2 regions of the Paenibacillus sp. RS8 genome follow, and region 1 is predicted to be linked to the other one. Evidence: riboswitches for the same ligand, from Rfam matches in the RefSeq annotation. Region 1 holds a riboswitch; the other holds the start of a gene.

Evidence for each region. Region 1 has a riboswitch for cyclic di-AMP ahead of ACDZ28_RS11115 (hypothetical protein). Riboswitches for the same ligand answer to the same signal wherever they lie in the genome.
Region 2: it holds a riboswitch for cyclic di-AMP, as region 1 does, so the genes downstream of both, ACDZ28_RS02505 (TrkH family potassium uptake protein) here and ACDZ28_RS11115 (hypothetical protein) in region 1, are expected to answer to the same signal.

Annotation. Positions count from the first base shown of each region.
Region 1 covers NZ_CP168131.1:2,170,611-2,175,207, forward strand. The annotation lists gene ACDZ28_RS11105 (hypothetical protein) at 1-238, opposite strand, end outside; gene ACDZ28_RS11110 (hypothetical protein) at 278-799, opposite strand; gene ACDZ28_RS11115 (hypothetical protein) at 816-1,307, opposite strand; cyclic di-AMP (ydaO/yuaA leader) riboswitch at 1,440-1,605, opposite strand; cyclic di-AMP (ydaO/yuaA leader) riboswitch at 2,026-2,215, shown strand; gene ACDZ28_RS11120 (hypothetical protein) at 2,406-2,822, shown strand; gene kdpF (K(+)-transporting ATPase subunit F) at 2,949-3,026, shown strand; gene kdpA (potassium-transporting ATPase subunit KdpA) at 3,039-4,597, shown strand, end outside.
Region 2 covers NZ_CP168131.1:328,669-333,265, reverse strand. The annotation lists gene uvrC (excinuclease ABC subunit UvrC) at 1-23, shown strand, start outside; gene ACDZ28_RS02510 (CPBP family intramembrane glutamic endopeptidase) at 113-1,798, opposite strand; cyclic di-AMP (ydaO/yuaA leader) riboswitch at 2,113-2,292, shown strand; gene ACDZ28_RS02505 (TrkH family potassium uptake protein) at 2,429-3,724, shown strand; gene ACDZ28_RS02500 (TrkA family potassium uptake protein) at 3,738-4,406, shown strand; gene ACDZ28_RS02495 (LysR family transcriptional regulator) at 4,478-4,597, opposite strand, start outside.

The DNA.
Region 1 (4,597 bases):
AATCGGCGCATTGTCGGATACAAGAGCGGTAAGCTTCGATAGAGAATAGCTGGCTGTCGAAGCTTTTTTGACGGAATATTTTATGAAGCTCTTTAAAAGTACGGATAGTAACTCTCTCGGCTTCTGCTGATTGTTGTAACAACATAGAACTGAGCGCATAGATATCATTCGTATTCTTTTGAACACACTCTGCAAATATAGTTCTACGGGGTGATTCGGCAGGTAAGGGGTCAGGCATGATAAACACGATCCTTTCAGAATGGGTTATGTGATGAACCTATAATATAGAAAAGTAAGAAATGGATTTGTTGATAAGCTCGGCGGTATCAGGTTCTGGATAACTATGCTTTTGAAGCGCAATACTGGATACGGTCTTAGATGGTTTATAGTATAGCCGCCCCCCTCTGGAATCTCTTCCACCGGCGACAGCTCTGTACAGACGACCTTGCTGGATATGATCTGCCAATGATTTACCCTGCAGCTTGGCTTTTAAATCCTGTAAAGCATCTTGCACTAGCTCAAACTGAGTCTGATCCCACTCTGAACCATGGGTACGTACTTTATCTATCGCTTCCTCAAGCCGGCAGTGGTATATCATTCTGAGAAAAGAACTCCATTTAATAAGGTCGAAGGTTCTGGTATTGGCTGAGATAAGACATGCCCCCCAGCTGCTCCCCCCTTTACAGGTAAGTTTCAGGATGCCATACCGGCTGCCTGGATCAGCTTCCATTCCATAGTGAATAGGCTCAGGTGAATCAAAGACGAATACTTCAATGCGAGATAGTCTTCGCTGGTCCATGACAAGTTGCTCCTCCCTAGGTTTCCAAAAGCTTAAGCTCAACATGGTGAGTAAGGTTAGCCTTCTCTATACAGGCAAGCATTTCAGCTTCGTTCTCACAGACTGCGGCATGCTCCAGCCATAGTCGGAATTTCTGTTTACGTATAATGGATAAATGTAAGGGGAAGGTGCTGCGGGATCTCATTACGTACCAACCAATAGCAACGTCCTTCCAAGGTTTCTTAAAAGCGGCGAGCCACGGAAAACATTGGTGTGCCGACCAATCCTGCAGCTGCTGCTTTTCTCTGATATTTTTATATATTTCGTATATAATTCTTCGGTCCATACAGCACTCACAAGTAGAAGGGCTGCTGAAATGGCGCAAGGATTCAATTTGGTTCTGACCAAATGCATAGCCGACAATAGTTCTGTGATGATCCTCTTCGAACCATAACGCTCCAAAGCAAACATAATTTAGACTTATCGGCTCAAGCAGCCCTTGCTGAGTTCCCCAATAATAGTGTTTCATTCCTTTCACCCCGTCCAGCATGCTATTACCCGGGTAGGTTCAGGTAACGCAAAAACCGCAGCAAGAGGAGGACCTCTGCTGCGGTTTTGGAATACAGGCATACACACCTGTGCCAAAGCGTGGCGGATCAAGGGTCTCTCTCTTTACGCTTACGAGGTTAGCTGTCGGATTCGGACGGTGAGAGTCGCCCTACCTATGTGAGACTTGAACAGTCTCCTTCGGATTCACCCCAAGTAGGCCATGTGGCCCGATGGTTCCCCCGTTCCCTGCAAATACAGGAACTCAGCGTTGATTGTATTTCGTGAAATAGATTCAATCCGAATCATACTCTTTTCAAGGTGTTTCTGTAAAAGCAGAAAGTGTTCTTTTGAGCGCAATTTGAACCATATCCTACCGACTACGACGAAAAATCCTGCCAAATAGGTATTTATTGCGTGTTATCGAGCTTCTTCCTCGTTTAATCTCGACTTCTCGTTTCCTTTCCTATATAGGCGATTTTTGGTGATTTCTCCAGCTGTGGTGAATAAAATCACAGAGTCCGTCCGCTTTTCGCTAATTGATTCAAATTCGAGTAAACAAGAGATATAGAGAGATTGAATATCAAGTAAGCGCTATCCAATGCGAAAATAGTTTTTAATTTGCATTATTTTGGCATCAATCACGTTTTACAATACTTCCTGCATAAGGGTATGATTACTCCTGTTTCAACAACAATCGAATATTTGATCCGCTTAATTTCCGGTAAGGAAAGCGGGGGAACCAACAATCGGCAGACGATGTGAGAGTCGGAAGCCGGTTATGGGGTGAATCCTGTAGAAGATACGAGTGAGCTCGCATCTATACAGGTAGGGCGACTCTCACCGCCCGAATCCGACAGCTAACCTCGTAAGCGTATGGAGAGAGGATGAGTGCAATGTGACCGCTAGCGAGCCACAGAGGAGAATCCTTTGTGGCTTTTTGCTGTGCTTTTTTAAGCAAAGCATTTATGGAAAACCTCACGAAGAGGTCGTTATATTCATCATTAGCGGTAGCTTTTCTTTCAAGACCAGGGTGATCAAGCTCTGATCTTACAAGCAAAGCATTTGAGGAGAATAAGAGATGACAGATCAGAATGAATATGTACTGGTATGTGCGCCAACGAAGGCAGGAGAACATTTTATTAAGCTTCTAAAATTTAGAGGCATTAAGATGGCGGGATTGACCAACAACTTGCCTGAGAAGTCCCTACTTGAAGAGATGGGGATTGAGAAAGTCGTTCTAGTAGATACCCGCCATCAGAATACTTGGTTTCGCCCCCCGTTCCCGGTAGGCCGGGTATATCTGTTCGAGAGCAGCTTTACGTTATGCTGCCGCTACATTCAGATGTGCCGCACCTGGACGACGCAGCCGATTTTTGTGATCACAAGCTCAATAAATCCTAGATTGGTCTATAAAAGACTTGGTGCAAGTTATGTAATCTATTCCCACAGTGGTGATGCTGATTTTCTAATCGATAAATCACCTCATCAAGGATAAAAGAAGGAGTGCGGGAGATATGATGGATCTGTATATGGTGGCTTCGTTAGCTGTAATTTACGGGTTGTTTTATGGATTTATGCGCTGGTGCGCAGGTGTAGTTGAGGATACAGGGAGGGATAAGCTGTGATTCTAGTCATCGCTGTTACCCTACTGCTGTTTTTATATCTTGTTTACGCATTGATTCATCCGGAGAAATTTTAAGGAGGGGCATTCATGGGCATTTTGCAAATCGTAGCTGTAATCGTCATTCTCATCTTGCTGGTTAAGCCGATGGGCACGTATTTATATCATGTATTTTCTAATGAACCCAATCGTACGGATCGATGGTTTGGAGGCGTGGAAAAAGGGATTTATAAGCTGATCGGACTGAAAAAACGGGAAGGGATGTCCTGGAAAAAGTATGCGCTCAGCTTTGTTTTAACGAATATCGTACTGGTTACTTTCAGCTATATCTTTCTTCGATTGCAGCGGGGTTTACCGCTAAATCCGAATGGAATTGCGGATATGGAACAGACGCTTTCGTTCAATACGGTGATCAGCTTTATGACTAATACGAACCTGCAGCATTACAGCGGGGAGACGGGACTTTCGTATTTTTCACAAATGGCTGTCATCACGATGATGATGTTCACGTCTGCAGCGAGCGGATTTTCAGTTGCGGTTGCCTTTGTCAGAGGGATCACAGGACGCACATCAGTCGGGAACTTCTTCGAGGATTTCGTCAAAGCACATATTCGTGTGTTCATTCCGCTGGCTCTGCTAGTTTCATTGGTAATGGTAGGACTACATGTGCCGCAAACCCTCAAGCCATCACTTGAAGTCACTACACTAGAGGGGCAAACGCAACAGATTGCTATCGGTCCAGTAGCTTCTCTGGAATCGATCAAGCATTTGGGCACGAACGGAGGTGGCTTCTTCGGGGCCAATTCATCGCATCCTTTTGAGAACCCTAATCCACTTACGAACGTGCTGGAGATTCTTTCTATGTGGATGCTGCCAGCTTCGCTCCCTTATATGTACGGACTGTTTGCTAAGAACAAACGTCAGGGCTGGGTTATTTTTACCGCAATGATGACCTTGTTCGTACTACTGCTGGGACTGAACTATTATGCTGAATCAAAGGGTAATCCGGCGATCAATGCACTAGGAATCGAATCTTCGCAAGGCAGCATGGAAGGTAAAGAGGTCCGCTTCGGCATTCCGCAGTCTTCCTTGTTTACTTCAGTAACAACCGCAGCTACGACAGGTAGTGTTAACAATATGCATGATACGCTGACACCTCTGGGAGGTATCACGCCTCTGGCACTGATGATGCTCAACAATGTCTTTGGGGGTAAAGGTGTCGGACTGATCAATATGCTGATGTATGCGATTCTGGGTGTCTTCCTGTGCGGTCTGATGGTCGGCAGGACACCAGAGTTTCTCGGACGGAAGATAGAGGCCAAGGAGATGAAGCTGATTGCCATTGCGATCCTTGTTCATCCTTTCATTATCCTAGTGCCAACCGCAGCTGCGTTCCTGACCGATTTGGGGCAAGGGGCGATTACGAACACTGGATTCCATGGGCTCAGCCAAGTGTTATATGAATATGTCTCTTCTGCCGCGAACAATGGCTCAGGATTTGAGGGGCTTGCGGACAACACAACCTTTTGGAATGTTACAACCGGGATTGTCATGCTGCTAGGCCGTTATGTCTCGATCATCGCAATGCTGGCAGTAGCAGGTTCTTTACTTCAGAAGAAGCCAGTTCCTGAGACCATTGGTACATTCCG
Region 2 (4,597 bases), 1.8 Mb from region 1:
AGGATGAAGAGCCGGCGACATAGGGCCTGATTGCGTAAATATAAAAAAGGTGTCATAGCAGGTTTCTGCTGTGACACCTTTTTTTATTATCGGTTATCCACCCGTTACTTCTTTAAATGATAGATGTCGGTTCAACCGGCTTCGGATCAGGTTTTTGCGGTGGATTAAACCGGTAGACAATGTAGGCGACTATGAACGGCATGATAATCGCGAAGATACCTGCTCCGACATTCACGCTTTCCTTCATAAAGATCAGCGTAGCGCCCATCAGAATGCTGTCAAACACGACATGACTGAACATGACGGCAATAAAGCCGTAACGAAGGAAAATATAGCTGAAGAGCAGCCCGATCACGGTAAGCTCAATAGGACGGGAGCTGATAGGGTAGATCGGATAAAGTGTATGACCAAACGCCCATACCAGCGTAGTGATCAGGCAAGCGATGAACGTGCTCCGGAACACCTTTTTCAACATAGGGATTCCGAAAAAACGATAAATAGCTTCCTCGGATAACCCGGCGAGCCATGCAACGATAGGCAGCAGCCAAGCATATCTCATGTTGTAAGGAGATTGAGTAGCGTCAGTAGTGGACCAGTTCTGCAAAGTCAATGATAATACGATGAACATAAGGGTCTGTACCCCTAGCAGCACGAATGCCCAGATGTATCCAGCCCGGATACTATCCAGCACGTATTTACCATAGCCAGGCTCTTTAGCACGAGGCCATGGGTTCATCCCCTCTTCTTTTTTCCAAAGGCCGTCCCCTCCAACTAAAGAGAAATAGAGCAGGGAGGACATTAGCAGGCTATATAAGGCATAAATGATGAACATAATGACGGAAGTGATCTGAGCCTCGAGTCCTTCGCCCGAAGATTCAGGAAGCATATTATAGGTGCTGATCATCATGATTACAAAATAAGCCGAGCTTAGGAAAATTCCGCGCTTAAAGGAGGTATGTTCTCTTCTAAGTATGCTGTAGATGAGTGCCAAAATTCCTAAAGCTAAGGTAGGCAGACCGTAACCGAATAGAGTAAGCTTTTCCGCGAGAGAGGTCTGGTCCTTCACGTAGGAGGTATGCCAGGCTGGAGCAGTAAATCCGGCTTTAAAGCTGGATACCTGTTCGTCAGCGAAATCGAAATAATAGTGAAGCAAGGATTCGCCGATCTGAACGGAACGGTCAGTATACACGAGCCCATAGTATCCTGCATTCGATTCAATTTGCAGCTTGGCGGGATTTACATCCCATTCCTGAAGCCAGGGGCGGGCAAGATTTTCTTTTTGTGCCAAAGACAAGTCAGCACCCTTGTCCTCTTCTTTTGCACCAGTGGTTACATTGCTTGGCAATTCTGCAGATGACCCTTCTGCTCCTTGTGTGAAGGCGACAACTGCGCCAGTATACATATTGAGGTCAACGGAGATCAGTGGCTCTTGTTCCGCTGAAGGACTAAGTGTTACACGAAAGATGTCAAAAGGATATCGTTGATCCAATTTCTTTTTTGTATAGTCCTCCAAAAGCTTCTCGCGGGACATATAACCATAAAAGGAAGAATCCGTTTCATAAAGTACATTCCACTGATCGTTTGGTGCTTTGGTATAGTTTAACTTTTGTTCCGCAAATGATATCGCTTTGTCGCGGGCTTCCGCCTTACTGATGACGGTAGTATCTTCCCCGGCAGGGCTATTTAGCACCGAGGGGGCAATCTGAAACATAATAAATAGAATAAGACCGATAATGCCCGAGATGATGAGCCTCTTGGAGAGGGCACGTTGCTGTAAGGGCTGGCCAACGGGATTCATGTAACGCCTCCTTGTAAACTGACAATGTTATGTTCCATTATAGTATTAGTGCCATGATAGTTACAAAAATCATCGTATATTTTTTTTATGGGTAATAGAGATATTATAGAATAGGAAACTGAATATATACCATGAATTTAAAGTGATCATTTCTTCATTTTTCATGAAAAACGATGCAATTGCAGGGAAAACACGGAAAAGTGATGAGAAAAGGCACTCCTTCTGGTACATCCTCTCCAAACCGCATTTTTCATATGAATCACCATTAATTGTGTCTTTGTGATTTATCGAAATAACAGATATAATTTGTATGCAATTGTATATAGCCGAATTTCAGGTGAAAACGGGGGAACCATAAGAAGTAATGAAAAGATGAGTATACGCCGTAAAAGGTGACTTTATTCATCAGGGGTGAATTTCGTTCTAGGAACGAATAGGGCAGCCTGCACAGTCCGAATCCGTCAGCTAACCTCGTAGGCTAATTTACTGCAGGAACCAAGGGTAGCATTGGTTTTCCAGTGCTTTTTTTGTTGGAATTCTTTAAATTAAGATAAGAGGGTGAGCATAGTGGCTTCACAGTTTCGCAGAGTTTCTGAATCAAAGTTTCTGAAGCTCTCTCCGCCTCAGATTATGGTGCTCGGTTTTGCATCGATTATTCTGATAGGAGCTTTGCTGCTTATGCTTCCCATTTCGAGTACGAGCGGGAATGCTGTGAGTTTTATTGATGCATTGTTTACTTCGACATCGGCAACCTGTGTGACTGGACTTGTGGTGCTGGACACCGGGACGACATTCACCTTTTTTGGAAAAACCGTGATTATGTTGCTTATCCAGGTTGGCGGCTTAGGTTTTATGACAATGGCCACCTTATTTGCCATGATGATGAAACGCAAAATCTCTTTGCGGGACAGGTTAATCCTACAGGAAGCCATGAACCAAGGTTCTATGGAGGGGATTGTTCGGCTGATCCGGAGAGTACTTATTTATTCATTAGTCATTGAGGGCTGTGCAGCGGTGCTGCTGTCCATACGTTGGGCGTTTGATATGCCGCTGGGAAAGGCCATTTATTTTGGGATATTTCATGCAGTGTCGATGTTTAATAATGCTGGATTTGATATTTTTGGGGATTTTCGGAGTTTAACCGACTATGTATATGACCCGCTAGTGAATATCGTGGTGATGTTTCTGATTGTCTCCGGCGGTATTGGTTTTATTGTCATGTCTGATCTGGTGGAGTTTCGTGTAAAACGTAAATTGTCTTTGCATAGCAAAGTTGTACTCTCTACCACGGCTGGGCTTATTGTTATTGGTGCTTTGGTTATTTTTATATTTGAATTTACGAATCAGCGCACACTGGGTAATCTTAATTTCGGCGGCAAAATATTATCGGCATTCTTCCAGTCTGTATCGCCCCGAACCGCTGGTGCCAATACGGTGGATATTGCCGGACTCCGGCAAGCCTCTCAGTTCTTTATGGTTATTCTTATGTTTATTGGTGCATCACCGGGTTCAACGGGTGGCGGGATTAAGACTACTACCTTTACCATTATGATAGGTGCGGTAATCGCGATGCTGCGCGGGCGTGAAGATGTTGTACTGTTCCGTTATCGATTGGCGCAGGAGCGTATCTATAAAGCGTTGACGTTAACATTACTAGCTTTACTATTGATCCTCTCTGTGTCGATGGTACTTTCCACAACAGAGGATAGTAATTTCTTAGCGATCTTATTTGAGACAACCTCGGCCTTTGCCACGGTAGGGCTAACGATGGGGCTGACACCTGAACTATCTATCATCGGTAAGATTCTGATCTGTCTGACTATGTTCGCAGGTCGACTAGGTCCATTAACTTTAGTGTATGCGCTTGGTCCTAAACAGGGTAAACCATTGTATAAGCATCCAGAAGGTAAAATAATTATTGGATAGGAGCTAATCAGAAATGAAAGCACAGCAATTTGTAGTAATCGGCTTAGGGCGCTTTGGGTCAAGTCTCGCGCTTGAGCTGATGGAAATGGGCTACGAGGTGCTCGGGATTGATCACCATGAAGAACGCGTAGAGGAAATGAGCGATCACTTGACACATGCCGTAGTGGCAGATGCTACAGATGAGGGGATTATGCGCTCACTAGGTGTACGGAACTTTGACTGCGGGATTGTAGCGATTGGCGACAATATGGAGCGAAGTATTCTGGCGGCAATTTTGTTAAAAGAGATTGGAGTGAAGCAAGTTGTAGCCAAGGCGATCTCGATTCTTCATGGTCGTGCGTTGTCCAGGCTGGGCGTGGACCGGGTTATTTTTCCGGAGCGGGATATGGGCATTCGTGTAGCACATCAGCTTGTGACACCCAATTTGCTTGATTATATTGAACTGTCAAAAGATTATAAAATCGTGGAGCTAACCGTACCGTCCTGCATGAACGGGAAAAGCTTGTCCGATTTAAATACAAGAGCAAAATATGGCTGCAGTATTGTTGCCCTGAACAGGGAAAGTGGAATTATCGTTGCTCCAACGGCACATGATCATTTGAGCGAAGGCGATGTAATGGTACTCATTGGTTCTAATGAAAGTATTGATCGATTTGAGAATGAGGTTGTAAACCAAGATTAAATAGTTAAGCCCTTCGTCCTTTCATTGGACGGAGGGCTTTTTAACTTTAAGTTGCACGAAAGAGGCAGAGATTACTTCTCTCGTTCTGTCAGAAACATTTCTTCTGTAACCTGCACCAGGCTGCGGGCCGCTGTGCTCAGGGTTCCATCGTCACGGTAGATCAGACAGGTAGTTCGCTGGGTCTGCTCTAG